Regions from separate parts of the Paenibacillus sp. NRS-1781 genome, predicted to be linked through region 1. Evidence: predicted binding sites of a transcription regulator. Region 1 holds the regulator's gene; the other holds the start of a gene.
What was found. The regulator LexA, encoded in region 1, represses DNA repair genes until DNA is damaged. The targets are predictions, from matches to a motif close to CGAACATATGTTCG.
Positions count from the first base shown of each region.

Region 2: a site for LexA is predicted at 10,942-10,955, ahead of addB (helicase-exonuclease AddAB subunit AddB). Genes of this name have one in related genera too.

Region 1 covers NZ_JBITPI010000063.1:70,347-85,993, reverse strand. Annotated here, with positions in the region: gene metH (methionine synthase) at 1-424, opposite strand, end outside; gene ACIFO6_RS21655 (cupin domain-containing protein) at 719-1,261, shown strand; gene ACIFO6_RS21650 (HAD family hydrolase) at 1,372-2,166, opposite strand; gene ACIFO6_RS21645 (hypothetical protein) at 2,360-2,869, opposite strand; gene ACIFO6_RS21640 (DUF896 domain-containing protein) at 2,998-3,204, opposite strand; gene ACIFO6_RS21635 (LysM peptidoglycan-binding domain-containing protein) at 3,316-3,684, opposite strand; gene lexA (transcriptional repressor LexA) at 3,875-4,501, shown strand; gene ACIFO6_RS21625 (hypothetical protein) at 4,896-5,066, shown strand; gene ACIFO6_RS21620 (hypothetical protein) at 5,218-5,388, opposite strand; gene ACIFO6_RS21615 (LytTR family transcriptional regulator DNA-binding domain-containing protein) at 5,524-5,883, opposite strand; gene ACIFO6_RS21610 (cyclic lactone autoinducer peptide) at 5,940-6,086, opposite strand; gene ACIFO6_RS21605 (accessory gene regulator ArgB-like protein) at 6,083-6,619, opposite strand; gene ACIFO6_RS21600 (hypothetical protein) at 6,597-7,229, opposite strand; gene glnA (type I glutamate--ammonia ligase) at 7,764-9,092, opposite strand; gene ACIFO6_RS21590 (MerR family transcriptional regulator) at 9,208-9,621, opposite strand; gene ACIFO6_RS21585 (aminotransferase class I/II-fold pyridoxal phosphate-dependent enzyme) at 9,705-10,958, opposite strand; gene hflX (GTPase HflX) at 11,073-12,359, opposite strand; gene ACIFO6_RS21575 (AAA family ATPase) at 12,474-13,457, opposite strand; gene ACIFO6_RS21570 (YdcF family protein) at 13,607-14,302, opposite strand; gene ACIFO6_RS21565 (DUF402 domain-containing protein) at 14,299-14,856, opposite strand; gene ACIFO6_RS21560 (PBP1A family penicillin-binding protein) at 15,021-15,647, opposite strand, start outside.
Region 2 covers NZ_JBITPI010000027.1:79,723-95,369, reverse strand. Annotated here, with positions in the region: gene ACIFO6_RS11625 (AAA family ATPase) at 1-1,975, opposite strand, end outside; gene ACIFO6_RS11620 (exonuclease SbcCD subunit D) at 1,972-3,156, opposite strand; gene addA (helicase-exonuclease AddAB subunit AddA) at 3,206-7,312, opposite strand; gene addB (helicase-exonuclease AddAB subunit AddB) at 7,309-10,875, opposite strand; gene ACIFO6_RS11605 (class I SAM-dependent rRNA methyltransferase) at 11,106-12,485, opposite strand; gene ACIFO6_RS11600 (hypothetical protein) at 12,569-12,754, opposite strand; gene ACIFO6_RS11595 (Na/Pi cotransporter family protein) at 12,830-13,852, shown strand; gene ACIFO6_RS11590 (NUDIX hydrolase) at 13,842-14,276, opposite strand; gene mtaB (tRNA (N(6)-L-threonylcarbamoyladenosine(37)-C(2))-methylthiotransferase MtaB) at 14,380-15,647, opposite strand, start outside.

The sequences.
Region 1 (15,647 bases):
CAATTAGCTCCGCAAACGTAACACCACCTGTCACGGATAATGTTTTCGTTGTCGGTCCCATAGCTCCTACAACAAAACGAGGCTTGTCCGCAGTACTATACTTATCTGCCGCGTTACGCGCCAGTTTAGCGGCAACCAGGTTAATTTCACGGGCGCGCTCCGGTATATCGTAATCCGCCAAAACAACGGATGTCGCTCCAAAAGTGTTCGTTTCAATCAGGTCTGATCCGGCCTCCAAGTATGCTTCATGTATCCCTTGAATGACATCCGGTCTGGTTAAGACCAACATCTCGTTGCAGCCCTCCAGCTCTTCCCCGCCAAAATCGTCGGGGGAAAGATCCTCTTGCTGGATCATGGTGCCCATGGCCCCGTCAAGAATGAGTATTCTTCGTTGTAATGCATCCTGTAAGCTAACTTTATCCAAAATCTCTTCACCCCCGCAAAACGTTAAATCCTAGTTTAGCAGAAACCGTATCATTTAGATAGATTGAAGTAAAAACATACGTTTTATACAGCCTCTTCTGCACAAAAACGACTCTCGATATTCATTTTTACAGTTTGCAGCATAATGAGACGCACTTAGGTCGGTGTTCTTTTATATTGGAATAGGACGAACCGTCATTTGCAACATAAAATGTTTCAAACCTATATTGTACAACGATTCAAGACATGATATTCTGTATACAACATTAAACCAAGTGGAAAAGAGGGATAACCTATGGCTGAAATCTTAATACGCAATACGAATGTACGAATTAGCGATGAAGACAAGGTCCGTGAATTTTTGGAGAGTCAAGAGGTATTGTACGAGCATTGGGATGATTCCAAGCTATCCGGGGTGCTGCAAGAAAATTTCACCCTGACAGATGAGCAAAAAGTAGCTGTTCTAAACACTTTTGAAGCCGAAATCAAGGACTTAGCCGCCCGCCGTGGGTATAAAATATGGGACGTTATCACCTTGTCCGAAGCAACGCCGAATTTAGACGAGCTGCTTGCCAAGTTTGAGCAAATTCATACTCATACCGAAGATGAAATCCGTGCTATTGTAGCAGGCAAAGGCATTTTCATCATTAAAGGTCCTGAAGAAATCGGATATTTTAATGTCGAGCTTTCACCTGGTGACGTTATTTCCGTACCAGAAAATATTCCTCACTTCTTTACCTTAATGGAAAATCAGAAGATCGTCGCAGTACGTTTGTTCATCGAAGAAAATGGGTGGATTGCCGAACCGTTTGAAGATCCATCGTTTATTAAAGCATAATACTACATTACGAATCCATCCAAAGTGGATAAAGCAACTCCCTCTGCTCTGAGATACCTGAGCGGAGGGAGTTTTTTGGGCTTGTTACTATAATAAGATCCGAAAAGCACTTACTTAAACGATTGAATAATTCCATCCAATTCAGAAAGATGCTTAATTTCAAACTTTGGCTTGATTTCTGTAGTATTGGTTTTGGCGTTGCGGTTCACCCACACGGAGTGCACACCTGCCGCCAGAGCGCCTTGAATATCAGTCGTCAGCTTATCCCCCACCATTAAAGCATGTTCAGGCTCAATACCGAGAAGCCCCAAAGCATGTAGAAAAATAGACGGGTCCGGCTTACCTTTACCAAACGAACCTGAAATAACAACGTCATCAAAAAATGGAGCTAGCTGCGGAACCCCATCCAGCTTTTCCTGCTGTAGATCAGGGGAGCCGTTTGTCAACAAAAGAAGCTTATACTTCCCCTTTAATTGCTCCAGAATCTCAAATGTTTCTTCATAAACATGGGGACGGGTGCGTCTTTCCAAGGCAAATTGCGTTGCCAGTTTTTGCGCTAACTCTTCATTATCTATCCCCAACTGTTGCAGACCTCTACGCCAAGATTCCTTTCGATAAGCAGGGGCCAACTGTTCCAATTGCCGGAACTCAGGCTGCTCTCCTGACTTAAAATTCGCCCACAATCCCTCAAACGGATTAATGCCAATCAATTGAGTAAAACTAAAGGTTTCATAAGACTCATACAAAGCACGCGCTTCCTTGCGGACTGCTTCTTCCAAAGCCTTCGGATCAACGTCTGCTTCCAGGGAACCTGTCTGGCACGTCGCGTCAAATGCCTCTTCTACACTACGCTCATCCCACAGAAGTGTATCATCAAGATCGAACATTACCGCCTGAATCGTCATCTGAATTATCCACTCTCTTTCCACTTTATATGTACGCTTGTTCTCCCATGTTGAGCCTACAAGCATTCCAATTATTATGTGCCCATATTAATCAATAGGCCGCAATGTGTTATATGAAATAACATCATGCGACCTTATTTACAGAGGCTACAGGTCCACAAACAATTTAAACGATTCGTACCAACAGAAGTCGCTATTTTTTGTCTACTTGAACCTGATTAGATAGCGCAAACTTCTCAAGCCGCTCTGCAATGGCATCCGTATCATAACGGCCCAGTGATTTTGTAAAAATAAAGTTGCCACCCTTACCTTTTCTTTCAACCGTTACGTAACCCTTTTCAATCTTGATGGCTTTCATATCCTCTGTCGTCATTGGACGCTCTCTGCCACCCTTCAACATATACAGCGTGCTCTTTCCAACCTTCAAATAAGGACGGCGTATGAAAAAGATAACTGCCAGCATCAAATACAAGCCAAATACAAGCCAGTCCATGCCGCGCATGCCAGTCTTAGTCAAAAAATAACTCATGAGCATGTACAGAACTGCAAGTCCAGCCAACATGATTGGCACGGTAATATTACGTCCACGGAAAATATCCATTGCAGAACCGGCACCACTAATGGTTTGGATGCCTTGTTTTTTGCGCGATTTATTCAAATGCGCTGTGTTTTTGCGTACTTTTCTTTCAAATGATCGGGCCATCTCTCAATTCCCTTCCCAAATATATTGCTTAAAAACAATTGCCACCCATCCTAATCTATATAGATACCAAAATAGATACCTTAAAAAAACGAAAAGCAAATTACGCGGGCTAAGCCGCTTTAGCGACATTAATGCGTCAGCCCACCATTTCCCTTCGACGTATCTTCGTCCACAATTTCAATCGTATCAAGTTGCTGCCGGAAATTACGGCGAATGTTATCCAAATAAATTTCCCGAAGATTGGCGCGCTCTGTTGTTTCCTCTTCAGTCAATCCTTCGGCTTTTGCTTTGCGAGCCAATTCATTGATGCGCTGTACCAAGCTGTCTATATCCAAATTCTGTCCCCTCCATATAAGCAAAGATATAATACACTTTGACATGTAGAAAAGAGCTTGTCAAGGTTCCCTCATTACGTCCTCTGACAAGCTCTAATCAATCGTGACAGATCAGAAATGCGGAAGCTTTAAAAGCTGGCCTGCCTGCACTCCCCGATCTTCCAGTCCGTTAATCCGAACAATTCCATCTATATATACCCTTGTATCCATTCGTTCCGGTTTATGATTGGAGGCAATCTGCCACAATGTATCCCCAGGTTGTACAATAAGTTTGGTTACCTCTTCATTAGAAACCGAAGGGGCCGCGAATACCGTCAGCACACCTGCATCCGCAATCCAGAAAACGGTAACCAGAATAAGAAGTTTGGACAGAAGACTATTAGAAATGGGCCGTACAAGCTGTGCCTCTCTCTCATTACGGACATTTTGCATCTTTTCTAAATTCATTGGAAAAATACTTTGATATGTGCTATATTTCATCATTGTCTACGTCCTCCAAACGTTTGTTCCTATGTTTTTCACAATATAACACGAACATCTGTTTTGTTCAATAGAAAAGAGAACAAAAGTTCGCGATTGTTTTTTAGGGATTATTTAGAACTTACGTTTGTACGAACGGAGGTTCTATGCTATAATTTTCCCAAACGTTACTAAATGGGGTTGATACGGTATGTCTAAGATTTCAAGCCGCCAGCAGGCCATTCTTGAATTTATCCGCAATGAAGTGCGTCTAAAGGGTTATCCCCCTTCTGTACGCGAAATAGGTGAGGCTGTTGGATTGGCCTCCAGTTCTACGGTTCACGGTCATTTGGATCGTCTGGAGAAAAAGGGACTGATTCGTCGTGATCCAACGAAACCGCGGGCCATCGAGTTACTCGGCCAAGACGAATCGGATAACAGCAACTTGATTAATTACTCAATTAGTCGTGTTCCGGTCGTCGGCAAAGTTACAGCTGGTCTGCCTATTACAGCAACAGAAAATATTGAAGATTACTTTCCTCTTCCCCAGCATTTTGTTGGTGAGGATAAAATATTCATGTTATCTGTTGTAGGAGAAAGCATGATTGAAGCTGGTATTGCCAACGGAGATTATGTCATCGTACGTCAACAGCAGACAGCCGATAATGGCGATATTGTCGTGGCCATGACAGACGAGGACGAGGCTACTGTTAAAACTTTTTACAAGGAAAAAGATCATATTCGACTTCAACCGGAAAATCCGGCCTTTGAACCGCTTCGTCTGACGCACGTCAGTATTTTGGGTAAGGTTGTAGGACTCTTCCGGGACTTCCACTAATTTTTCATTTTTCAGCCCCGTTATTCTTCCGCTACAACAAAACCGGCTGCCCATGGCAAGCCGGTTTTGTATTGATATTATGTACACAAAATGTTTCTCACAGCTATTCTTTTTCCTTTGATAGCCCATAGATAGACGGTTTATACCTACTAACTTCATTCTTTACTATTCTGCTTATGCTAATCTGCTGGAACTTTCTCCTACAATATAAAGTGGGAAAAGATAAGACAGGTAAGCATAAGTTTTTTTACATTCTGTATCTCCATACTTTATTAGTTTCTGAATATTAGAATCATAGGTGATAGCTTCTTTTTGCTTTTAATAGATTTATGCCGATACATGCTAGCGCTACTGGCATATGAATAAAGTAGACCTTAGCAAAGGAGATAAGCATATGATCAAAAATCGAGTCAAAACGTATAAGCATCGTATCGGCAAGAACAAATTTCTGGTCGTAAAAGTCTTTCAGGCCGCATCCGCCGAAACAAGAAGCGGTAACGCACTAGCCACCAATGCATTGAACATCAAAATTTCCAAACGTAACCGTAAGCATAAACACTTCTAAAATTCATCCGTACCTTCATTTCTTGTGAAGGGAGGTGATATCATGTGTAAAAGACATTTCAAACGTCACGTGAGAGGAAGAGGATTATCCATCCGTTCAAATCAGAGAGCTATTGCACGTGCTAGAGGTAACGCATTGGCTGTTAATCTGTTTAGTGTAAATGATAGACAACGCAGACGATAATGATTGTTTTTAAGCGAAAAGTGGGAAGGATTTCTTCCCTCTTTTTTGTGCCACATTCTAGTGTAAAACGGAAGTTGTACAATAATAAGTGGCACTTTAAATCCCAGCCCTGAGAAAATTCAATAAAAGCTTTTTTCATGTCTATTCTCCTCCTTGAACTATTGTGTCTTTATCTTTACTGTATGATCATTATCCTTTAGATTCTGAACAAAAATCAGGGTGCTGAATGTCTCTTATGATTCGAATAAGTCGAGTGTTTTGAAAAAAAGAGCCGCTATCTAGTAGCAACTCCAGTGAAGATTATGTTCGAATTTATGAAACCCATTTCCTCTATAACCTCGCCAAATCGGTGATAAGAGATCGGACACCTCTTCGACGTTTTTGTTATCTCACATTCAAAGTAAGCGTCTTTGAAAATGCCATTAACAATTTTCACCTTCTCCACATTCAGTGTATTACTTCTATCCACATTCAAGAAATGGAACCCATTATTATTTAGAAAGCTTTCCCAATGCTTTAGGGTGCCGATCATGTAATATGTTTTTTCGAATGTGTGAACTAGAATCTGATCCCTCTTACGTCCTTTAGATATAAAAAGAACCTTGTCCACTGGTATGTTTTCGCCCTTGTTCATACCTCGAGAATCATCAGCTGAGACGGTTAAGTTTAGCATTTCATATATCTCCCACTTTATTTCAACAGTTCTTCAGGTGGTTCGGGACTGTGAATCCAAGACAAACTCGCTGTACTCACTGATACAACTGCAAGTGAAGTAAGTAATATGGCAGCATTGTAGTACATGCCAATCTTAAATTTACTAAATTTAGGACTTTTCATTTTTCGCACCTCCTCTCTATTAATGTTAAGCTCTGAACAAAAAAACTAGCCGCTACCACCGGAAAAGCCAGCCACAAATTAAGTGTTATTATTGCAACTCCGCAAATTTTTAACAATGGGTAGTGCCGTTTAGATATACGAGTCTTCCCGTCTATTCTAGACGGAGCATAAACTAAGACAAGTATTATACTTAATATCGAAGTAATAACTATCCAATTATAGTTTAAATTCACAAAGGACAGGGCAGTAAGTAAAGCTGTAGAGACAACAATGCATACTATATTGCTCTTTAAATGTATTCCTCCTACAACTTGACGCAGTATAGAAAAAGATATCATTGCCAGTACAGTTTCCTGCACCTTCCCCGTAATAAATGAAATACCAATAGTTAACAAAATGATGGAAACTGTATTAATCACAACGGCTACTCCATGTTTTAAAACCGCAATAGAAGATGGATGATCCGGTACAACTGTTTTGATATGAGTTGCAATATCAAGAGCAATAGAATCAAGATTTTTTATAATAATCACGCTCCGTTTTTAGCGCATAGTACAGGAACATTCCAGATGCCAAACCTATAAATAAAATACTCAGAGGAAAATTATTGACGTAGAACATAAATGTACTAGCGCCTAGTACCCCAATTATTAAAATAACAACAAGTACATGTTCCCACCTAAAACGCAAGCTTTCATAATCTGCTGTAAAGCCTATTTTGAATTTAAATACTAACCATGATATAGCTAATACCCATGCACTGGTTACCGCTTGAGCTAACGATCCCTCTGGAGAGGTCTCCATGTCTGATGTCAATGTACCAAAGAGCATTACTATAATTATTGCTTGGAGCAGCGTATACAAAAACGTACCTGTAATGGATATAATAGCTGACCAAATAATAGGCATCCTTACAACAGTAGTTATCAATAATGTGAATAATATAATGTTTATACTCGGAGCAAAAAAAGACAACGACATTTCTTCTCTTAACACCAGACTTTGCAAATTCATGATCAGGCCGATAAACAATGCAGGCCAGATAAAATCTAAAGCTCGGATTCTGAAAATAGTAAGCATTAAAACAAACGCCGCAAATGTTTCAACATTAGAAAAAAGCAAGAACCGTATAGGCTCCCACATAACACATATCCCCTTCTCACCATTGTAACCAACACTATAATTCTATATTTGCTATAACAGTATAGAAATACAATTACCTGTTTATTTGGAATATTTTATGTATTATGCTGGGTAAATATTTTTCGCACGTTTCCTTACAATATGTTTATTGCTCTAAGAGCCATATTTCAAAAAAACTCATATTTCACGAGTTGGAAAATACCATCTTCCTCCCACTTTTCGTTGATAAGTCCCGGATCATGGAAAAATGTATCTAGAATTTCATTCCAATTCATACAGGTTCTCTTCTTTAATTATTTAGGATGATACAAACGATCAAAAAAATCATAAAATACAATCAGCCAAAAGAGACAGGACAACATAGTATTAATACACGATGTTCTTGCTTACGGGCTTCGATCCAACTCGCAAACTCTTCCTTGCAATTCTTTTAGTACCTCCAATTGAAAAATGCGGTTTCCCGCCATATAATTTTACTCACTGCCCCCAAACTAAAAATCCCTCAACGCTTAGAGCGCCAAGGGATTCCACATTTTAGTAAAGCGTCAGATATTGATCACGTTCCCATTGATGCACTTGGGTCCGGTACATATCCCATTCAATTTCCTTAAGCTCATAGAAGTAAGCCAGCGCATGGTCACCCAGAGCGTCAGAGATAACTTCGCTTCGAATAAGCTCGGACAAAGCTTCTTTCAAGTCTGCTGGCAGGCTTGGAATCCCTTCTTCAATCCGCTCTTCCTCAGACATAACATAGATGTTACGATCAATCGGAGTTGGCAGAGCCATTTGACGTTTGATACCATCCAAACCGGCTCTCAGCATCACAGCCAGTGCCAAATAAGGATTCGCAGCCGGGTCAGGATTACGAACTTCGACGCGGGTACTCAAGCCACGAGATGCCGGAATTCGAATCATCGGACTACGGTTACTGGCAGACCAGGCAACATAACAAGGAGCTTCATAACCTGGTACAAGACGTTTATATGAATTCACCGTTGGATTCGTGATTGCTGCCATCGCACGTGCGTGCTTAAGAATACCAGCCATATAATGGCGGGCCGTCTTGCTCAATCCGAGTTCGTCTGATTCATCATAAAATACGTTTTCATTGTCCTTGAACAACGATTGGTTACAGTGCATACCGGAGCCATTCACGCCAAACAAAGGTTTTGGCATAAAGGTGGCGTGCAGACCATGCTGGCGTGCAATCGTCTTAACAACGAGCTTGAACGTTTGGATCTGATCGGCAGCCTTAACTGCATCCGCATATTTAAAGTCAATCTCATGCTGTCCAGGTGCAACTTCATGATGGGACGCTTCAATTTCAAAGCCCATCTCTTCAAGCTTAAGAACAATTTCCCGACGGCAGTTTTCACCCAGATCCATCGGTGCCAAGTCAAAATATCCACCTTGGTCATTCAATTCTGTAGTCGGTTCGCCTTTTTCATCGGTTTTGAACAGAAAGAATTCAGGCTCCGGTCCGACATTCATCGAAGTATAACCCATTTCTTCTGCTTCCTTGAGTACACGTTTCAAGATACCGCGCGGGTCGCCGGCAAATGGAACTCCGTCCGGCTTATAAATATCGCAGATCAGACGAGCTACACGATCCGAGGTTACCCAAGGGAAAACTACCCATGTATCCAGATCAGGGTATAAGTACATGTCAGATTCTTCAATGCGCACATAACCTTCAATGGAAGAACCGTCAAACATCATTTTGTTATCCAGCGCTTTTGGCAGTTGACTAACCGGAATTTCTACGTTCTTGATCGTACCAAGCAAATCTGTAAACTGCAAACGAATAAAACGAACATTTTCTTCTTTGGCAATCCGAAGAATATCTTCTCTGGTATAACTCACACTAACCTCTCCCTTTCTGTAACGAGTATTACAAATCAGCTGTTCCATAATCCTTTTAAATAATGAGGCCTGGTCTGCAAGTAAAGCGGTAGTATGCCAAAATGCAGGCAATATATTATCTCTTATTGAAAAAACGTGATAATTCACCTTGGATCAGGGATACCTGTCCCGGTCTTTTACCTGCCACAAGCTGTTGTTTCAGCAAGCGGTGAAGCTGGGTATCGGACATTTCACGACGTTTAACTTCCGTATCTGCAGTAATAACTGTTGCTTCTTCCGATTCCTTGGTGACCGGATTCATGACTTGTTTAATTCCCGCAATGTTAACACCCTTCTCAATCAACGCCTTGATTTCAAGCAAACGCTCTACATCATTAAAGGAAAAAAGACGTTGGTTACCCGACGTGCGGGCAGGAACTATCAAGTTATGTTGTTCATAATAACGAATCTGACGTGCTGACAAGTCCGTTAGCTTCATGACAATACCTATTGGAAATAAGGCCATGTTTCTGCGAATTTCGTCGCCCATTTGTCATCAACCTTCCAGTGATCTATTATTCACCTTATTGTACATTTAGCTGATGCAAAGTGTCAATGACATGTTAGAAAAACTCACAATAATTTACGATCTTTCATGGTTTGTAGGGCCATCAGCACTCCATATTTCACATGAGAGTAGGTTAACCCCCCTTGCATGTAACCAATATAGGGTTCACGAATCGGAGCATCTGCAGATAATTCCAGACTTCCTCCTTGTATAAAAGTGCCTGCAGCCATAATAACCGGATGCTCGTAGCCCGGCATATCCCACGGCTCCGGTACCACATGACTATCCACAGCGGCAGCACGCTGAATTCCTTGGACAAAAGCAATTAAATGCTCCGGTCCGTTAAAAGAAATGGCCTGAATCAAATCGGTGCGTTCCTCATGCCAGGCAGGTTTCGTTTCAAATCCCATGTCTTCAAAGACCGCAGCTGCGAATATACTTCCTTTAACCGCTTGCCCAACCAGTGTTGGAGCAAGAAATAAGCCCTGAAAGATACCTCTCGTGGTACCTAACATGGCCCCTACTTCACCACCGATTCCAGGCGCAGTTAAGCGGTAGGCTGCCAGCTCAACATACTCCTGTTTACCGCAAATATATCCTCCCGTTTCGGCAATGCCGCCGCCGGGATTTTTAATCAGTGAACCTGCCATCAAATCGACACCGACCTGCGTAGGCTCCAGCTTTTCGGTAAATTCACCATAACAATTGTCCACAAAGACAATAACGTCAGGTTTAATCGCCTTTACACGGGCTGTCATTTCCTCGATATCTGCCACACTAAAGGAAGCTCTCCAATCATAGCCGCGTGAACGCTGGATGCCGATCACCTTCGTATTGGCATGGATTGTAGCCTCCACTGCTTTCCAATCTACCTTACCTTCTGCTGTCAGCGCTGTTTCTCCATAAGTAATGCCAAAATCCTGCAATGACCCGGTCCCATCGCCGGGCTTGCCGATCACTTTGTGAAGCGTATCATACGGTTGCCCCGTAATATACAACAGCTCATCACCTGGACGTAGAACGCCGAATAAAGCAGTGGAAATCGTATGAGTTCCCGAGGCAAAATGCGGGCGGACCAATGCCGCCTCCGCACCGAACACATCGGCATAGACCTCCTCCAGTACCTCACGCCCTCGGTCATTGTACGCATATCCCGTAGAGCCGGCAAAATGAAAATCGCTCACTTGCTTCCGCTGGAATGCCTGAATAACCTTCCACTGATTTGCATCTACAATATGATCTATGCGCTGTAGCCGTTCCTGTATTTTGCGTTCTGCTGTTTCTTGTATTTGTTGGATTTCCGGACTAAAAACTACCATTTTACCTTCGTGACCCTCTCTCTTTACGCAGCCTTAGGCTATTGTTGTTATAACATCTTTCCCTCGGAATGGTGTGCATTTATCATTGAATTGACCTAAAAACGTCATCAGAAGTTATCCTTCTGTGAAGTCCTTGAGGACATGACCATATTTTTCATACTCGCCTCGCTGAACTTCTACCTCATAAATGACATCATTACCATCATACTCGGTCAGAAGTACATCCCCAATCCGGTAAAGCACCGATGTCAAGTCCCCACGTTCCGCCGGAATACGGAATCTCAGCGTATCTCCGCTCAGATGCTCCTGAATCAGCTCACGAAGACGCAGCAGATCACTTTCGTCAAATGAACTGATTTTCAAATATCCCTCGCCGGAAGGAAGCATTTCCAGTTGGTCAGGAGTACAAGCATCTTTTTTATTAAACAATACGATCTGCGGCTTGTCCGCCGCTCCCAGTTGCTCCAAAATCGTTTCCACGACCTTCATCTGTTCGTCACGCATATCCGAAGAAGCGTCTACCACATGCAAAATAAGATGAGCCTCATTAGCTTCCTCCAGAGTAGCACGGAAAGAAGCAACCAAATCATGAGGCAGATTTTGAATAAAACCAACGGTATCCGTAAGAATAATCTCTTTGCCGCTCGGCAGTTCCATCGTTCTGGAGGTAGGGTCCAGCGTCGCAAACAGTTGGTTCTCAATATATACATCAGCCGCCGTCAATTGCTTTAGCAGCGTCGATTTCCCCGCATTGGTATAGCCAACAAGCGCTACCTGCACAATACCACTCTTTTGTCTGCGCTCTCTATGTAAATACCGATGACGGGTCACTTCCTCCAACTGACGTTTTAAATCGCTGATACGATCACGGATGTGACGACGATCTGTCTCCAGCTTGCTTTCACCGGGACCACGTGTTCCAATACCGCCACCAAGTCGTGACAGATTTTTGCCGTGTCCAGACAAGCGGGGCAACAAATAGGACAGCTGCGCCAGTTCAACCTGAATAATGCCCTCCCGTGTTTTCGCACGCTGAGCAAAAATATCCAGAATAAGCTGCGTACGGTCGATAATTTTGAGATCCAGACTTTCTTCCAGATTTCGCACCTGAGCCCCCGAAAGCTCCTGATCAAAAATAGCCGTATTCGCACCCAATTCCTCGGCTGCCGCACGCAGTTCCTCTACCTTACCTTTACCGATAAACCATTTGGAATCCTTTGCTTCCTTGTTCTGGGTCAAAACACTAAGCACTTCAACACCAGCGGTCTCGGCCAGCTTCACGAGTTCATTCAGAGAGTATTCTGTATTAATCCCAGAACGTTTGACTTCATCCGTAATCAGACTGACAAGTACCGCTTTATCCTGCATTTCGGTTTGTGTATCATAAGTGGAGTTCGCCATATTGTTTGCTCCTTTATTTTCCATATTAACTCTCGCACAGAGACCGACCTGATATTCAGGCCGGCCCCCGTTCGACGTTATACAATTCGATGTGATTCAGATTTCTATTATCGCCTATCTTTTGTCCATTTTCAAATCCTCTGGACGCAGCGTCATCAACTCCTGCTTTCCCGGCTGCCCGCTTCTGTACTGATTGAGCAACCTGACAGCCTGATGCCGAATCGCTTTTTCAATCACATTGCGGACATAACGTGCGTTGCTAAATGCATGAATACTGTCGTTGCGTTCATTCAACAGATACTCTTTCATTTTGAGTATGGACTGAGGCATAAGAATATAATCCCGTTCTTTGGCCATCATTTCGGAAATTTGGATAAGCTGATCCACGGTATAGTCCGGAAAATCCAGCTGGATGGGAAAACGGGAAGGCAATCCAGGATTCGTACGCAAAAAGAAGTCCATCTCTCCCGAGTATCCAGCGAGAATCAAAATAAATTGATTTTTCTGATCCTCCATGGATTTTACTAAGGTATCAATAGCTTCCTTTCCAAAATCCTTTTCCCCTCCCCGCGCCAAACTGTAGGCTTCATCAATAAACAGCACTCCACCCAGAGACTTCTTGACCAGATCCCGCGTTTTTTGCGCTGTATGTCCGATATACTCGCCTACCAAATCAGCCCTCTCCACCTCAATCAGATGGCCCTTGCTCAGTACCCCCATTTTTTGCAGCATTTTAGCGATAATGCGGGCCACCGTCGTTTTCCCTGTACCTGGGTTCCCTTTGAAAATCATGTGATATACGTGCGCGTTACTCAACAGCCCCGCATCAGTACGCATATGGGCAATTTGCAAAAAAGCATATACTTCAAATACCAGGTCTTTGATGTTATCCAAGCCGACGAGATGATCGAGTTCCTTCTGAATTTCCTGATAGAGACTAAGATACTGCGGTAACGCCTGCGACTTGGTCGAAGTTACTGCATCCGTCTCATCAACATTTACCGAAGCTATCGGCTCCGGGCTACGCAGCACGACATTGATTTGTCTGGAAGGTCTTTCCTCCGTCCGCTTGCCCGCAGCGATTCCCCGTCCGTTCATGCATCCATCACCTCAACATTTCTTCAGGCACAGCTTACCCTATTAATGTATTCGGCCCGGCATGTCCTTATTAGCATAAAAGCAACAGGAGCTTGTGCAAAGCATTTTGTATATAGAGAAGATGCCTTTATGAGAAAACGTTGTACGTTTCAGGACACCCAGGTTTGGGCACTGAGCCACCACTTTTGCAGCGTCCATTTGGCGTAAGCCAGTACCTCTCTCGATTGATGAAGCGGCATATTCAGTACTTTAGATTCCGCCAGAGCCATCTGGGGATGCTCCAAATTCAAAAATCGGGCAATCTCAAGCGCCCGTGGGCCATGATAACTATGTGTGATAATCACAGTCGAGGTCCAACCATACTCCTGCATGATACGCTGGCTATACAACAGATTTTCGTAGGTGCTGGTCGCATGGTTTTCCAACACAATATGCTGCGCTGGAATACCTCTGTCAACCAAATAGCGTTGCATCCCCTCAGCCTCTGTATACGGGTAAGTTGGTTTGTCCAGCCCTCCGCTTACAATCAGACGCTTTACTGTACCGTTACGGTATAGCTGCAGGGCCTCGTTCAGCCTCTCCTTTAGCCCCGGACTTGGTTCTGCTCCCCACATGGAAGCCCCAAGTACAATTCCTACCTGTGCTTGCTGAAGCGGAGTGGTAGAGGCAGCGTTATTCATATCCCAAAATCGAATACCTCCCCATACCAAACCGATTATGATGATAACCAGCAGACAAAGCATAAGACGTTTGGCTGCTGAAAACTTTTTCTCTGGGCGGTTCAGCCTGCTTTTTGATTCAAAATCTTTAGGCCCAGTGCCTCTAATCCTCTGCAATACCTTCATCGTTCCCTCTTAAAATCACCGTTGTGAAACCATTCTGCCCGGTGTTTCAGCGACATTTTAAAATAGGGGAATATATGGGCATCTATCCGTCGTAAAACCTCAGCCGCAGTACGATTAGCCAGTTCTGCCTCCTGTGTCGATATATGCCCGCGCTGTAACGCATCCTCCAACTCATCCTCATCCACTAAAAAGATTTCGCCATTTTTAAGTACAACAACATCCAAATACAAATCGTCAAACCAGGGCACTCCCTGATCGGTCACTCCCTGATTTCGGCAGGTATCAATATACCATTCCACAATCTGCTCCCGATTGTCGAACATAGCAGTTACTACATAATGCTCACCCTTCGGATAGTATTGCAACCAGGAATATCCTTTGTCCGCTATGCAAAACGTATGATTGCCGTAGCTTTTCCATAACGGCTCTTTGAGACTCAAAATGGTATACAAGGTCACATATCCTGTAAACACGTCACTTTCCACATACCGGCAAGCAAACTTGCGGCTCGTTATTCTGCGCCAGTTGGCCCGATCTCCGAATTTGCGCTTCATAAATGATGTTCCTCTCCAACATTGGTAAAACCAGCTTACCATATTTAATCTGTACACTCAAAAATAACACCCTTTATCACAACAAAAAAGGTATTCCCAGACCATAATATGGTCCGAAAACACCTCTAGTATAAAAAATTCAAATCACCCACAGCATACTTCTTCTAATCTCGGTTGCGATGCCCACGATTGGAGCTCGACTGACCGTTGGAGTTGGTTTCCTGATTTCCATCCGGTGTGGTTCCTGTGGTAGATGGATCCGTGGTAACTGGATTTACCGTGGTATCACTATTAAAGGTACCTGCATCCGGTGTTGTTGTCTGGCCATTCCCCTGATTCGTGTCACTACCGGTGCCAGAGTTGCCACTATGATTGCCTGTACTGCCAGTGCCATTTCCGTCAGTGTCTCCAGGAATCGTCGGAACCTGCCCTGGGCTGGTGCTATTATCCGTACCTCCAGGGACTGTATTCCCCTGATCGGTGCCGTTCTGACCGTCTGTAGTCCCACTGTTATCCGGTAATGTTCCATCCTGATTCGGCTCAGTTCCCTGCTGTGGATCTACCGGAGTGGTCTCTGTCGGAATTTCCACACGGATTGTATTGGATGGTCCAGATTCCTTACCATCCGCTCCATAAGCCGTTACATAATATTCATACGCGGCTCCGGCTAATGGAGACGTATCTTCACCACTCGTGCCTTTCATCGCCTCCATAATCACCGTAAAGCCCCCTTCGGAAGCCTCTTTGCGATACACACGGTATTGCACATTATCTCCCGCCGCCGCAGTCCA
Region 2 (15,647 bases), on a different contig from region 1:
TTCCGGCGGCGTCCTCCTCGCGTAGCGCGTGCGCCTCCGCAGGCAGCGCACGCGCACGGGCGGCAAGCTTGGCGGCCGCCCGCTCCAGCGCCGCGCAGCGCTCCGCCCAAGCAGCGGCACCGCTCGTTGCCGCTGCGGTGAGCGCGGCCGGCTCGCCCGTGGCGGCCGCGCCGCTGGCGTCTACGGCGGCGGGCTGCTGCGCCAGCAAGCTGCGCTGCTCGTGCAGCTGCTGGCGCAGCGTAAGGCGCAGCTCCTGCAAGCTCAGCCGCAGGCGATGCAGCTCGTCCGGCGCAGCGGCATCCGCACCGTGGGCCGCGGTGGCGGCGGGTGCGGGGTGGTGCAGCGAGCCGCACACCGCGCACGGCTCGCCCTCGCGTAGCTCGGTTGCGAGGTGCTGCGCGAGGCGGCCTAGCTCTTCGGCGCGCAGCTCATGGCGCAGCTGCTCTTCCTCGGCAGCCAGCGCCGACACATCGGCGGTGACCTCTGCCTCCAGCGTGAGCAGCGCCTCGATGCCCTCAGCCGCCTGTGCGGCAAGGGCGGAACGACGTCCCTCCGTCTCAAGTGTCTCCTGCTCCGTCAGCTTCAGGCGTTCGTCAGCCTGGCCAAGCCTTTGTTCCTGTGTGACACAATCCTGCTCTGCTTCGCGTAGCTGCTCATCCGCCGTCTCCAGCTGTTGCAGCCGTTGCATGGCCTCTTGAAGCATTCGTCGTTCATCTGCACGCACTTCATTTTGCTTCAATTCCTGTTGAAGCTCCTGCTGCCGCTTCGATCCTCGCGCCTGTAGCTCTTGTTCCTTGGCGAGTCCTTCGGCATATGTAGCAAGGGTTTGCACACTCTGTGCAAGCTCTAACGCCAGACGGTCCCGTTCTGTCCGCGACGCTTCCGTATCACGCTCCAATTGCAGCGCCTGCTCCAACTGGTCGATTCGAAGCAACAGCTTCGGTTCCTCTGCACCCAGAGCTTGCCGGGCCTGCTCATCTGCTTGCATAGACACAACCGCAGCCTCCTGCGCCGATGTCGCCTGCACCGCCGCTTCTTCGGCTGCCTTCCGTCGCTTATCCGCTTCGGCAACAGCTTCCTTCCAATCTGTCAGCGCAGGCAGCAATGCCTCGGCTGCGGAGGCCTGACGGAGCTTGCACTCCAGCGAAGCAATGTCCGGCTCCAATGCCGCCAGTTGTTCCAGCTCGTTCCCCCGGCGGCTGCGCTCTAGGACGAGATCACGAATTTTAGTCAGTGCTTCCGTCTCGCGCGACACCCGCTCCAGCTCGCGGCGTGAGGCCTCTGCATGGGCAAAAGCCTCTTTAAGACGCTGCTCTGCCTGTTCAAGCGCTTCGGCACCCGCATCGCCGAGTCCCTGCTGCTCCGCTTCCAGCGCTTTCAGTGCAGCGTCATTGTCCTTCACACGGCGGCTCAGCTTCTGTGCGAGCTGGTCTCCGTACTTTTCCAAATGAAACAAACGCTGTAGCATCTGCCTGCGTTCACTGCCCTTTAATGATAAAAATTCAGCAAACTTCCCCTGTGGCAATACGACAGCTCGTGTGAAATCGTCCATTTTCAGGCCAATATACTCCTCCACACAACGCGTCACATCCTGCACCTTGTCAGCAAGGACTTCCTCGCCGTCCGCTGTGAACGCGATAAATCGACTAAGCGTATTATTCACCGATACGCCACCAGCACGTTTGAATCGGCGCTCCACACGATAACGACGAGGTCCTTGGGCTGACATCAGCTCGAACGTAAACGCCACGGACAGCGTATCCTCTGCATGATTCATAATGCCCTGTGTTCCATTCACCGCCCGCTCCACCTTGCCGTACATAGCCAGCGTAATCGCGTCCAGCAACGTCGATTTACCACTGCCTGTCGGGCCAAAGATCCCGAATAGTCCGGTTTCGGTCAACTCCTCAAAATGGATTTCCTGCGACTCCCGGTAGCTTTGCAACCCCGCCAATTTCAGAAGAATCGGTTTCATACATCCTCCTCCTCGGCCTGGTCCCTTGCATCATCCTGCTCCACCAACTCCAAAAATAGCTGCACCAATCCGTCATCCGGCTGTGCTCCGCCCGTTTGCCGTTGATAAAAAGCCCGAAACAGCTCGTGAACCGGCAGCTCTGAGCGCTGATGCTCCAGCTGTGCCGCCGCCATTTCAGGATACATCGGGCGGATGTGAATAATGCCTTCGCGGCTTTTGCGCAGCCGCTGAATATCTCCCAGAGACATCGCTTCCTCCAGCGTAATTTCCAGGTCAATAAAGGCGTCCGCATCCAGCCCTTCGTCTAGCCATCGGTACACCTCTTCCAAACCTCCCCGTGCGCGCCATTTTACTAAAGGGCGTCCACTCGTAATATACAGCTCCTCGACCTGTGCGGGCTTGCCTGCGACCACGTCAATGAGCGTGACCGATTTGGCCTGCCCTGCTTCGGAAAAGCTATAAGCCAGCGGAGATCCGCTATAGCGCATCAGCCCGTCACCCTTCACATATTGGGGGCGGTGCAAATGCCCCAAAGCCGTATATTGCGCCCCGATGCTTAGTGCAGACGGGTCTACCGTATAGGCTCCCCCGACCTGAATCGGACGCTCCGAATCGGACTCCAGTCCGCCAAGCACATAAATGTGGCTCATGGACAGATTAACGGTATTAGGCCGAAACGCCGTACCGAGCTGTGCCATCAGCATCCCCACACGACGGCTGTAAGCCTCTCGCAACACCGTTTCGTCTCCGTCCTCGGACAACAATTCGTTCAGACGGGACTCCGAAGGATAAGGCAAGGCTGCGATACATGCCATTTCTCCTGTACGCGGTGTATGAATCCGCACCGCTTCCCCGCTGGGCAGCCCCAGCAACGTAATTCCGCGCTGACTCACCAGCGGCGTAACCGAGGATACCCGTTCCGGCTGATCATGATTCCCCGCAATAACGACCAGCGGTCTTCCTCCAGCCGTTAAACGGGCAGACGTTTCATAAAATAGCTGCTCGGCGGCGGCTGGAGGATTGACCGAGTCGTACACGTCTCCAGCCATCATAATCAGATCTGCCTGCTGATCGTCGGCCATTTTCGCCAATTCTTCCAGAAACGCCTCCTGCTCCTTCAAACGGCTACGCCCTTCCAGCGTTCTCCCCAAATGCCAATCTCCCGTATGCAAAATCCGCATGCTGTTCCTCCTCTCTCCCTATCTATTTCGTCCATTAAATATTAAATAGCTACAATCTCACACTTTCTCCAGCCTCCAGAAAATACAACCACTTCTCAGCAACCCTTGTACCTGTAATATCTTCGATCACGTGGGCGTACAGCTCCAGTTGAAAACGATATTGCTCCGTTAAATGAGACACCGTCCGAAATTCGGATACCCGGTCTGTTTTGTAATCTAGCAAAACCAACCCCTTCGGCCCTTCAAACAAGCAGTCAATGATCCCGTGCATCAGCACTCTGTCATTGTGGCCAGGCTCTGACATCATGCTTTCCTGCTGTTGCCCGGCCGATCCCGGCTCTGCTACCTGTGCGGACAGCATCGACGGCAAGCTGCGGCTCCAAAAATCAGCGGCTCCTATCGTATAGGTAAATGGAAGCTCACGCTGCACATGGGTTGCCTCCAGCAATCTGCGACCCAGCTCGCTGGTGAAGAAGCGCAATATTTTATCCGTATCTAACGCCTTCGCCTGAACATCCAGCAATAAGCGCTGGTTCAGCAGACGAGCCTTCGTTTCCTCAATCACCTCGGCGTTCATCGCACCCCCCAGCGGCAAATGCAGAAATAGCGTATGGTACACCGTTCCACGTTCCGTCGGCGTCAATCCCCGGTCACCCATAAATTTGGGTCTGCGCAAGTGCAGTCGACTTCCCCCAGTCTGAGAATCTTCCATCTCCTCTGGTAACTCGGCTACTTGAAAAGAAGACAAATTTAGCCAATCTTCCGATCCAGTTTCCTGCATCGCTAGCCATCTTTTCATTTCGGTAACCGATGTATTCGCCGCCGTCTTGCTTGCCCGTTCATACGGATAGGACCAGGAAAGCGCAGCGGCAATATCTGCATCAGTCCTTGTTGTCATATCTGCTGGGCTATTGGATACGAAATCGGATGAGAGCCACCTTTTGTCGATCGGCTTGGCATTTTTCAACGCTACCGTCTTCTGCTGACGCTCTTCATTAACAGTCTCTTCCCCAGGGCCCAAATTCAAACGAGAGCCGGAAAGAGTCTCCGAAGCTATCATTCTGAATAGCCAATCCCCGCCCGGCATCGTTTCCAGCCTGTGATAGTACCCCTCCTGATCCCCTGCCGCTTCCCTCAGTACAGCGGCAGAAGGATGTCGGATCAACGCAGGACCTACCCAGTCCAGATAACTGCGGCCTGCTGCCAGCATATAATCAGGTAAAACCGTTTCCGTATGCTCTTTGGCCCGTGCCCAACCCGTTGCGCGTGAAGTGAGATCCTTAACGGTTCCGGTCATAATAAGCTTCTCACGCGGACGCGTAAGCGCCACATATAGCACCCGCATTTCCTCAGCCAATAGCTCCAGCTGGGAACGTCGACGGATCGCCAAATTAGGCAGCGTCGGGTAGCTGACCCGATTTTGTTCCTCCACATATTTGGGACCGAACCCCAGCTCCTTATGCATGAGAAACGGCGCATTCAGATCCTGCTGATTGAACATTTTAGCCGTTCCGGCGATGAACACGACGGGAAATTCAAGTCCTTTACTCTTGTGAATCGTCATAATACGGACAGCCTGATCAGGTTCAGTAGCGCCACTGGATGAGCCTAAATCACCGCCTCGCTCTCGCAAGCGAGAAATAAAGGTTAAAAATCGGAACAAGCCCCGGTTAGAGGTTGCAGTCTCATACTGTCTCGCCCGGTCATACAGCACCCGCAAATTGCTTTGACGTTGGGAGCCTCCAGGCAATCCACCTACCCAATCCAGATATCCCGTTTCCTCCAGCAAACGCCAAATCAATGCACTCAAGCTACCTTGTCTGGCTTCCTGCCGCCACGCTTCCAAATCGCGCAAAAACGAACGCAATCGGGCAGGCAACGTATTTTCGCTATTCCCGTCATCCATATCTGAGGCATCTGTTGTTGAATCTCCTGCGAAAAGGTCCCATTCCTGCATATCCCTGGACGTTCCATTTTTGCTCTCCTCTGTATGGTCAGCCTCAGCCGCCGCCAACAGAGCGCCATAAAACAATCCGTCCGGCTTTTGCAGCCGGATTTGTGCCAGCTCATCCTCGGTCAAGCCTACAATCGGTGAACGAAGCACCGATGCCAGCTGGATGTCCTGCTGCGGATTATCAATAATGTGTAGCAGAGACAGCATGACCTCCACTTCCGTTGCTTTGAAAAAGCCTGTCGTCTGCTCGCCGGATGCCGGAATGCCCTCAAGACGCAGCTCCTCTACAATCAACGGTGCCCATACGCTCGCCGAACGGAGCAAAATGACAATATCACCGAAGACTGCCGGACGCATCGCTTTTAACCCTCTGTCATAAATCAACAGCGGTTGGCCTGTATCTCCCGTCAGCTCCTTAATCCGTTGCGCGATTGCACGAGCTTCCAGTTGTGCCGTTTCCAGCTCCGCAAGTTCAGCCATTTCGCCTTCCTGTAAAGCGGACTCATCACCCGTTTCGGACAGTTCCGAAGCCTCCGAAAGACCGCGCCCGCCTTTATCAACCAACAACAATTCAGGTGCATACGGGGATGTAGCATCCTTTTCCATTTCCGTCTGCTCAGGATAGGAAGCACCATGCGCCAGCCATGCCCGTTCATCGTATTCAATTTCCGCCACATCCACGCTCATGATTTGCCGGAACACCAGATTGACCGCATCAACGACTTCCACCCGACTACGAAAATTACGCGCCAGATCAATTAAAAAGCCATCTTCCTGCTCCTGCATACCGTATCGTTGGTATTTGTTCAGAAACAGACCCGGCTCCGCCAGCCGAAACCGATAAATACTCTGCTTCACGTCCCCTACCATAAACCGGTTGCCCGGTTCTTCACGGGATACCAGCCTGACGATATCCTCCTGTACCGTATTCGTATCCTGATACTCATCCAGCAGTACCTCGTCGAATTGCTCCTTGTATTCGAGTGCAGCGTCCGAAGGCAGCAGTCTGTGCGGAGTAGAGTCGGGATGACGTAATATTTTCAGACAATAGTGCTCCAAATCCCCGAAATCCACCAGCCCTTTGGACTGCTTGTGCTGTTGAAATCGTTCCCCGAAGGCAATTACGGTCTCCACCAGTTCCTCCATCAGAGGAGCCGCCCCATGTAGTTCCTCCAAATAGGCTTCCGCCCTCCTGCCGAACAGGGAAGCCTTCATATCCGTGATCATTTTTTTGGCTGCCTCACGGAGCGCCTTGACCCGTTCCTGCAATGCAGGCTCAGTCTGATCCTTTTTGACTGGCTTGAGCTTGCCGAAGGCCGCTATTTGAAAGTGATCATACAGCGAGGCCCACGGCTGTGTCTCCAGTTCCTGCAATAGTCCCTTCACCATCGCGGTATCCTCTTGCAGCGTCACTGCATAGGGCGCAGGGCCGCCGGGCTGCATAGCTGTCTCATAAGCCTGCTCCAGCAGGCTTGCTGCTCCGCGCAGCGAAAGGGCCGCATCCACCAAAATGCTGCGAACCCAAGGCGTCTCTCCCAAAGCCGTCACATCTTCTACACGGAACGTGGCTGCGGTCTCCCTCAGCCAGTGCTCCGGCCAGGGATGACTTTGCGAAAAATCGTACAAGCGCTGAACAAGCACATACATCGCATCATCTGTACGCTCACCGCTAAACCAGTCCACCAGTCTGCGGAATGTACTGCCTTCATCGTTAGCCTCATACTTTTCCTCAAACAGTTCTTCCAGCAGCTCCTGCCGCAGCAATTCCGTCTCATGCTCATTCATAATCCGAAAACCGGGATCAAGGGGAATGGCCTGATAATGCCTGCGAATAACCTCCATACAAAAAGAGTGGAGCGTCGTAATCGACGCCCGATTTAACAGCGATAACTGACGACGTACATGCTCACTATCCGGCTCCTGTTCCAGCACACGTTCCAAAGCTTCACGTATACGTTGGCGCATTTCGGCGGCAGCAGCCTTTGTAAAGGTCGCTACCAGCAGCCGATCCACGCTGAAACCGAGCCGCGGATCGGCGATTTTACGAATAATGCGCTCTACAAGCACCGCTGTTTTACCAGACCCCGCCGCTGCCGCTACCAGCATGTTGTTGCCAGATTCATAGATCGCACGCCACTGGTCATCACTCCACATACTGCCTTCCGGCTTGGGTATTCCGTTAGTGCTTGATGTGCTTATCATTGGTCCATTCCTCCTTTCCCTTCCTGTGCAGACCCAAGCAAATCCCATATCTGATCCTTGCCGGGTTTCCCCCATTGGTTGTAGCCGCTGCCCTCCAGACTGTCGTCAAATTGACAAACAGGTTTGAAAGAACAGAAGGTACATGCCGTCTCTTGCTGGATACGATAAGGCTCAATCGCCACATCGCCCTCTGTCATGCGTGTCCCAATCGTTCGGATATTATCGCGCACCGAAGCCAGCAGGCTGTCCCACTGTTCCGGCGAAGCGACAGACGCACTGCTGTAAAAGCTGCCATCCGCCTTGACCGCAACTGGCAAAATCGAGGAATACCCCTTGTCCAGTGCTGTGTCCATTTGTCCGACCACATCCCGATCCGCGAGCAATAGCCCTTTCATCTTGAAGCGTTTTAGAAGCTCCTGACGGGCCTGTTCCGCGCTCAGACCATTCGGTGATTGCAACATCGGATTATGGACGTGAAAATACAGCGTCCCCGCCGGATAAGCCGTCTCGCCCAACCATTCCTCTGCCGCATTCAGCAGCACGTCCAAGTATGTGAGCATTTGCAAGGACAGGCCATAATACACTTCATGCAGCTTGAGATCCTTTTGGCTGGATTTGTAATCAATGACGCGTAAAAGCAAGCCTTGTTCTCCCTCTGCCACATCCACGCGGTCAATTCGTCCGACGATTTCCATCACCACACCATTGTCCAGCCGAAAGGTCAGAGGAGGAAGCTTTTCTCCCGGCCCAAAACCCAGCTCAAGCTCCAGCGGCTCAAAGCTGCCTCTACGCGCATGTTCACCCAAAATCAGCGAAGCCCGACTCACAATATCTTTCAGCTTGCGCAAAATGTACCCGTACCGCTTGGAGCTCATTAAAATCTCGCCTTGCAGGCGGGGAGCCAAACGCTCCACCGTCGATTCCGCCTCTTGTCGGCATTCCTCTGTGCTGAGACTGCCCCAGCTCACGTTCCGTTTACGTAAATTCATCGCCATCTCTCCGAGCGCCGCATGGAACAATTGTCCGATATCCGGTGCCTTTAGCCGATACATTTGGCGCTCCTTCAAGCGAAGACCATGGGAAGCAAAATGCGAAAACGGACAAGCGACAAAACGTTCCATACGAGAAACGCTGGTACGCAGCTTGCTACCGTACAGACGGCGACTCGTTTCCTTCCGCATTTCGGCATGATTTTCGTAAAAAAGTGAGGTTAGCAACTGACGCAGCTTGTCCTTTTCACGCCCTTGCTGGCCCGCATACCAGTTGTATACCTCCCACCAGGGAGATAAAATCTCTCCACCATGCCGCCATTGCCGGAATTGCGCGATCAGTTGCGGCAATGCCTCGGACGGATGGGAAGCATACTCCCATTGCGTCGCCCATAGGTCCCGAGGCAATGGATAGGCAGCCAACGGGTGCTCTTCCAGAGCAGGGAACAGTTGACGGACATGGCGTACCAACTCTGACGGCAGCAACGACTTGCCCTCTTCGTCGGTTACCGCGTAGCTCATCCACAGACTGCTTCCGGCTGATGTGAGCGCCGTATACGCAAGAAAACGTTCATCCAGCAGACGTCTTGTCATATTCGGTGCCAGTTCAACGCCCCGTTCATTCAACGCGGTACGTTCCTGCTCGTTCAGCACGCCATCCTCATGAAATACAGCTGGCATCACACCTTCGTTCATACCCAGTACAAAGACATGTTGAATACCAGCTACACGAGTACGGTCTGTGTTTCCGACCAGTACCTGATCCAGAGCTGGCGGAACAAGACCCATACGGTACTCTATCAGCCCCGTTTCCAGCACACCTGCAAATAAAGAAGTGTCCAGCTTCTCGTCACCCATCATTTCGACGATCTGATCCAACAGCTCAAGCACCGCATCCCATACCTGACGATGCTCCTTCGCCTGCTCGGGATTTCCCGCTTCCTCGGCCTGATGGATCAAGTCATCCAGCTTATGCCCAATTTCCGCATCCTCCAGCAACAAGTACACCGCTTCACACTTCTCAAGTGCAGTCCGGGCCTTACCCAAACGTTTCTCAAACGCACGTAAAGGCGTCACGATCACATCACGGCACAGCTCCATTAGATCCAACGTTTCGTCCCGCTGACGATTCCGCTCCTGTTCCTCCAGCTCCAGCGAAAGGCTGGGTACAGCCTGCCATGGCCGTCCGTCTGTCCAGCGGCTGCCCTGTATCCCGCAGGCCAATGCGTAATTTTCCAGACGATCCATATCCTCGCGGCTGACTCGTCCACCCTGTGGCAACAGCAGATCCGTTTTAACCGCACGAAATACATCCTCGTACCGCCAACGCCGCTGGACGATATCCAGCGAAGCCCGAATCATTTCCACCAAGGGATGATGCAAAATGCTTCTGCGCTGATCGAGAAACACCGGAACCTCATATTGCTTGAATATCGGCTCCACCCACGGCTCATAATCCTCAATATGGCGTACAAACAGAGCCATTTCCCGATAACGTGCCCCCTCATCTCGGGCCAGACGGCGCATTTCGCGCACTGCTCCCTCCAGCTCGACACGTCGGTTCGCTGCGGCATACAGTTTGATTTCTTCAGGCTGCTTATCTTTCCATTGCTCCGGCATCTGTTGCTGCGGCATGGGTCGTCCCTGGTTCCGATATCCCGCACGTCGTTCAAACTCTGCCTCCAGATACGCCAACGCCGGGCGGTCCTTAAATCTCGGAAGCGGATCAGAGCGCAGCAGTTGTGTCTGCGTCTCGATCATCAGCTCGTCCGCCATCCCTTTAAGCTTTACATAGGTAGCCGCCGAAGGATGAAACAAATCCAGCTCATGCGGAAGCTGTCCCCTCTCGTAGCTGCGATTGCAAGTCAGTGCGACCGTCAACGAAGAAGCGTGCAGCATGAGCTGCTCCACCACCTTGTATTCATGCGGCGTAAATCTGCGGTAGCCATCCATCCAAATATCCGCTCCACGTACAATGGACGACTCAGCAATCTGCTCAGCCAGCATACGCAGCGTATCCTCGCCATCAATATATTGAAGCGTCAGCTCTCTTTCAAAATCCTCATAGATCAGACTGATGTCCTTGAGCTTGCCGCGTAAAATCGGAGTGGATTCCCCCGCCGCATTCATTCGCTCCAGTTGCTCCGGGACATACCGAGTATCATTCCCATACTGCTTCAGCTCTGTAAACAGCGTATTTAACCGATCCACAAAGCCCAGTTGGTCTCCCGAATCCTTAAATAAGCTCAGTTCATCCTTGCGACGACGAATAATTTTATATAAAAGCATCTTCTTGCCTTCCTCCGTCACAGGTACCAGCGCCGAACCCCCGGTTTCCTGCATGACCAAATAGGCAAGACGATGAAATCCCATGACCTGTGCGCGCACCGTCCCCTGAATACCGTTTTCGGCTTCTGTAAGCAATGCATGCTCTGAAGCAAATGACGATTGCTCCGGCACAAGTAACAGCATTGGCTTACCTAGCGGTTCCTTGCGTAGCATAGCCGTCATTTCGCGACGGATTAACGCGCTTTTCCCGCTGCCTGAGCGGCCAATTAACAAACGGACCGACATGATGCGGCCTCCTTTCCAACGAACAACATTCTATTCAACAGTATAGCATATGAGGCAAGAGAGAAAAGAACGTACGTTTGCCATCTTGTAGCATTTTATCCTCCCTCAAAAAACAAACAGTCCCGCAAGCAGGCTTGTTGTATGCCTTCTCTACAGGACTGATTTATGGATAAAACGAGCCTAATCTACTTGATCCGCTACCTTAATATGCGGTTAACAATCTATAAATTCTACAGTTGTGTTCGACTGCGCACCTCAAAAATAGCGAATTTCAAATAATGGCCTTCCTCTACGCCCAGAATTTGGGGATGATCCTTGCCAGCCGCTCTCCAATCCACCAGACGGAGGATTTTTCCGGCATCTGCCGCCGCTTCCTTAAGCGTGTCCAGAAACAGCTCCGGCCGCATATGGAATGAGCAGCTTGCAGTCACTAAATAGCCGCCCTCATTGACCAGCTTCATCCCGTGCAGATTAATATCCTTATATCCACGCGTAGCTCCTTTGACCGCATTCTTTGTTTTCGCAAAGGCTGGCGGATCAAGAATCACTACATCAAAGGTACGTCCGCCCCCTGCTGTGAGCGGCTTGGAAGTATCTCCTTTTCCCCCGGCTCGCGTAGTGCGTTCCTCTACGCCTTTAACCTGATTACGCAAATATTGGAAAGCATCGTCCACGACAAACTCGACGCGTTCCTCAAAACCGTTCAGCTTGACATTATCCCGTGCGCTTTCTATCGCGTGCTCGGAAATATCAAGACAGGTTACTTTTTTCGCACCGTATTTGCAGGCATTGAGCGTAAAGCTTCCCGTATGTGAGAAGCACTCCAGCACAGTTGCGCCATCCCAGAATGGGAACTCCACAACCTTGCCGCTTCTGTTCACAGGCTTCATGACCGCTGTGCCAGCGTCACCCTGCTCTGCTGCTACTTCCTGCAACGTAATTCCGCTACGTCCTCCCCAGCCCGTCATCAGTGGAGCGATCGCCGCACGATTCTCACGCTGGTCGAAGAAATAGCCTGTCTTCTGGCCCTCTACAATATCGACCTTGATACGCAAACCATTTTCCGTTACCACGACATGACGCGGGCAGTCGCCATATAAAGGCCCTTTGGTCTGTTCCAGTCCTTCCAACTCGCGGATGGATACATCGCTGCGCTCATATATACCAACAGGGCCAATCACTTCAACAAGTGCATCCCTGATTTCTTCCCTGCGGCGATCCATACCGAGCGTTAATAATTGTACGACCAACACGTCGCCAAAACGGTCTACAATCAGCCCGGGTAAAAAATCAGCCTCGCCGTATACCAGCCGATACGCGTCTCCTCCGGTCACAAAACGTTCGCGGTGCTCCAGGCAATCGCGGAAGCGTTTGGCAAAAAAGCTTTGATCCATCGCTTCCAGCGGCTCGTAGGACATCACACGCACCGTAATTTGTGAGGCCGGATTATAGTAACCCGTTGCCAAATAACGGCCCTGATGGTTTACGATATTGACCAGATCACCCGCCTCCGGCTCACCCTCCACCTTGGATATTTCATTTTTAAAGACCCAGGGGTGCGCGTGTTCCAGCCTTTTTTTGCGGCTGCGTTCCAATATTACTGAAGGCAAAGTCCTTCACTCCCATTCTTGGATTACTCAAAGTGTTAAAAGCGTGGTGTTCGATGGGGCGCGGCTCCGCGATTCATTTGATCTTACCATCGCTGGCGCTTCTTCAGATTCAAATGAATCGCTCCGCTGCTGCCCGCCATGCTTGTCATGGCTGTCCTCGACAAATCATAGGCTGTTACATGAGCATTTTGCATAAATCCCAAAATCGATTTTAAATCGGCAATATAGAGATCGAAACGGTTTAGTCCGTCTATATATTGTTCTTTCAAGCGTTGGGAATCAAATTATGCAAAATGCTGATATAAGCGCAATTCAATTAAAACCTTAGAAAGGGGGCTATGCCTGTGTTTATACACGTTATTTTGCCGCTGTGCGGTGGGCTGCTTATTTTCTTGGGCGGGATGAAGCTGATGGAAGCGGCCCTCCGGCATTTAGCTGGCCCCTTCCTCACCCGCTGGCTGAACCGGGCCACCGTTTCCCCTTGGCGTGGCATGCTGTTCAGCTCAGGCATTACCGCCCTGTTGCAAAGCAGCACCGCTGTCACGGTGCTGACCATCGGACTGGTCAACGCCGGGCTGTTGACCTACGGCCGTACGCTCGGCATTATCCTCGGCACCAATATTGGTACCTGTCTGACCACCGAGCTAATGGGTCTCCAGCTAGGCAAGCTGGCTGTTCCGCTGCTCTGCGGCTCGCTGCTTTGCTGGAGCGTCGCGGTCTTGTGGGGCGAGGCTGGCTCCAGCCGCCAGTATGCGTCTGCCGGGCCACCATCCAGTTCCCTTCAGCTCAGTCGTCCGCTGGCTGTCCAATATATCAGCCTCGCCTTTGCCGGGTTTTCGCTGATCCTTGCGGGTATCCGCGTGATGCAAACAGTCGGCCCGTGGATTGAGCAGGCCGGGCTGTTCCGCTGGTTTCTGGACCACGCTGCGGCCAATATGTGGTGGGCCTTCGCTGCCGGGGCCTGCCTGACCGCACTGGTTCACAGCAGCGCCGCTGTTATTGGCATGGCGATCAGCCTTGCGGCTGCGGGAGCTTTGCCAGCCGATGTGGGTATCGCCATCGTCATTGGCTCCAACGTTGGCACCTGCGTGACGGCTCTCATAGCGGCTGTAGGCGGCAGCGTATCCGGCAAATTTGTGGCCTGGTCCCATGTACTGCTGAACGTAGGCGGGGCGTTAATGTTTATGCCGCTGATCCCTGGGCTGGAAATGGTAGCCGCCTGGATATCTGCTGAGTCTGGAGCCAGGGTCGCCCATGCCCAAACCCTGTTTAACGTGATCAGCTCTCTGCTTGTCTTGCCAGTCTGCTATTTACCTGTATGGACACGTTTGGAGAATCGCATATCTTCCAACATCATCAAACGTTAATTCCAAGCATGGACAGCGCCTTGCTCAAAATGACATCATTGTTGTCATACCCGCCTTGGTGCTGGAGCCGCCATGCTTCCTCAGGCATATGCCACGCGACACCTTTGATTTCTTCAATTTGTGCCTGTAAATCCCCATCCAGTGCCTCTACGAGAAAATAATGGACTTCCTTGTCCACTTCCCCAAACTCAGGATGCTGATACGTATAAGCAATCATATCCACATGCTGGATAATCCGTCCGTTCAGCCCTGTTTCCTCACGAATTTCACGTAAAGCTGTCTGTTCGATCGTTTCTCCTTGCTCCATTTTACCTTTAGCCAAGGAGACCTTGCCGTATCGGTCGGTAATCAGTTGAATTTCAAGCTGCTCCCCCTGTTTGCGGTACACAACACCTCCGGCGGAAATTTCCTTTTTTGCTGCCATCCTGTAATCCCCTTTCCTTGCGCAACAAGGATTCCGTCCTCCCTGTAAGGAAAGGCGAAATCCTTGTTTGCCATCTCTAATACCTGTTCAGGTTTTTTTGTTTTTACAAAGCTGTTTGCAACCCATTCTCCAGAACACGGACCAATTGGCCTTCACTTTCATTAACGCCCGCCTTCGTCAGCTTCACGCGGCACACCTTGCCAACCAGATCCTTGTTACCTTCAAACACCAGTTGAATGTAATTGTCACTGTAACCGTGAAGCATGCCGCTATCTTCGGTCCCTTTCGGCGCAACTTCCGGAATAACCTCCAGCACCTGACCGACAAACTTTTCTGCATAAGCCAACTGCATTTGCTCTGACAGTTCAATCAGCTCATGCACACGTGCATTTTTCACGTCCTCATCCACCTGATCCTCCATACGCGCCGCAGGCGTACCACTGCGCTTGGAATAAGGGAACACATGCATTTCCGAGAAGCCGATCTTTTTCATCAGTTCATAGCCGTTGCGGAACATTTCGTCCGTTTCCCCAGGAAAGCCAACAATAACGTCTGTCGTAATCGCCACATCCGGCATCGCCTTGCGAATCATAAGCATTTTATTGTAAAACTCTTCTGTTGTGTATTTGCGGCGCATCCGTTTCAACACAGTGTCGTCTCCCGCCTGAAGCGGTATGTGAAAATGACGCACCAGCTTGGTGGAACGATTCAGCACATCGAGCATTTTTTCATCTATCTGGCTGGCTTCAATCGAGCTGATACGGATACGCGCCAGCCCTTCCACCTTCTCCAGATCCCACAGCAGATCGGACAGATCATAATTGTCCATGTCGTCACCATAACCGCCTGTATGAATGCCTGTGAGCACAATTTCCTTGTAGCCCGCATGAACCAGTTGACGCGCCTGAGCCATAATGCTTGCGGCATCGCGGCTGCGGGACAGACCACGCGACCACGGAATGATGCAGAAGGTGCAGAAATTGTTGCAGCCGTCCTGAATTTTTAAAAACGCACGTGTGTGGTTAGCAAAATCAGGTACGTCCATTTCCTCGAACACACGCGTTTTCATAATGTTGCGCACAGCGTTCACAGGTTGACGCGACTCCTGAATCTCCTGAACAAACGGAATAATTTTGTCGCGATCCTGTGTACCAATCACAAGATCGACACCGGGAATATCCATAATTTCGGCAGGAGAAGTCTGGGCGTAACAGCCCGTCACTGCCACAATGGCATCTGGGTTCCGACGAATCGCACGGCGAATGATCTGACGACTCTTTTTATCGCCGGTATTCGTAACGGTGCACGTATTAATAAGGTAGACGTCAGCTGTCTGCTCATCAAAATCTACCTGCTCATAGCCTTCATTTT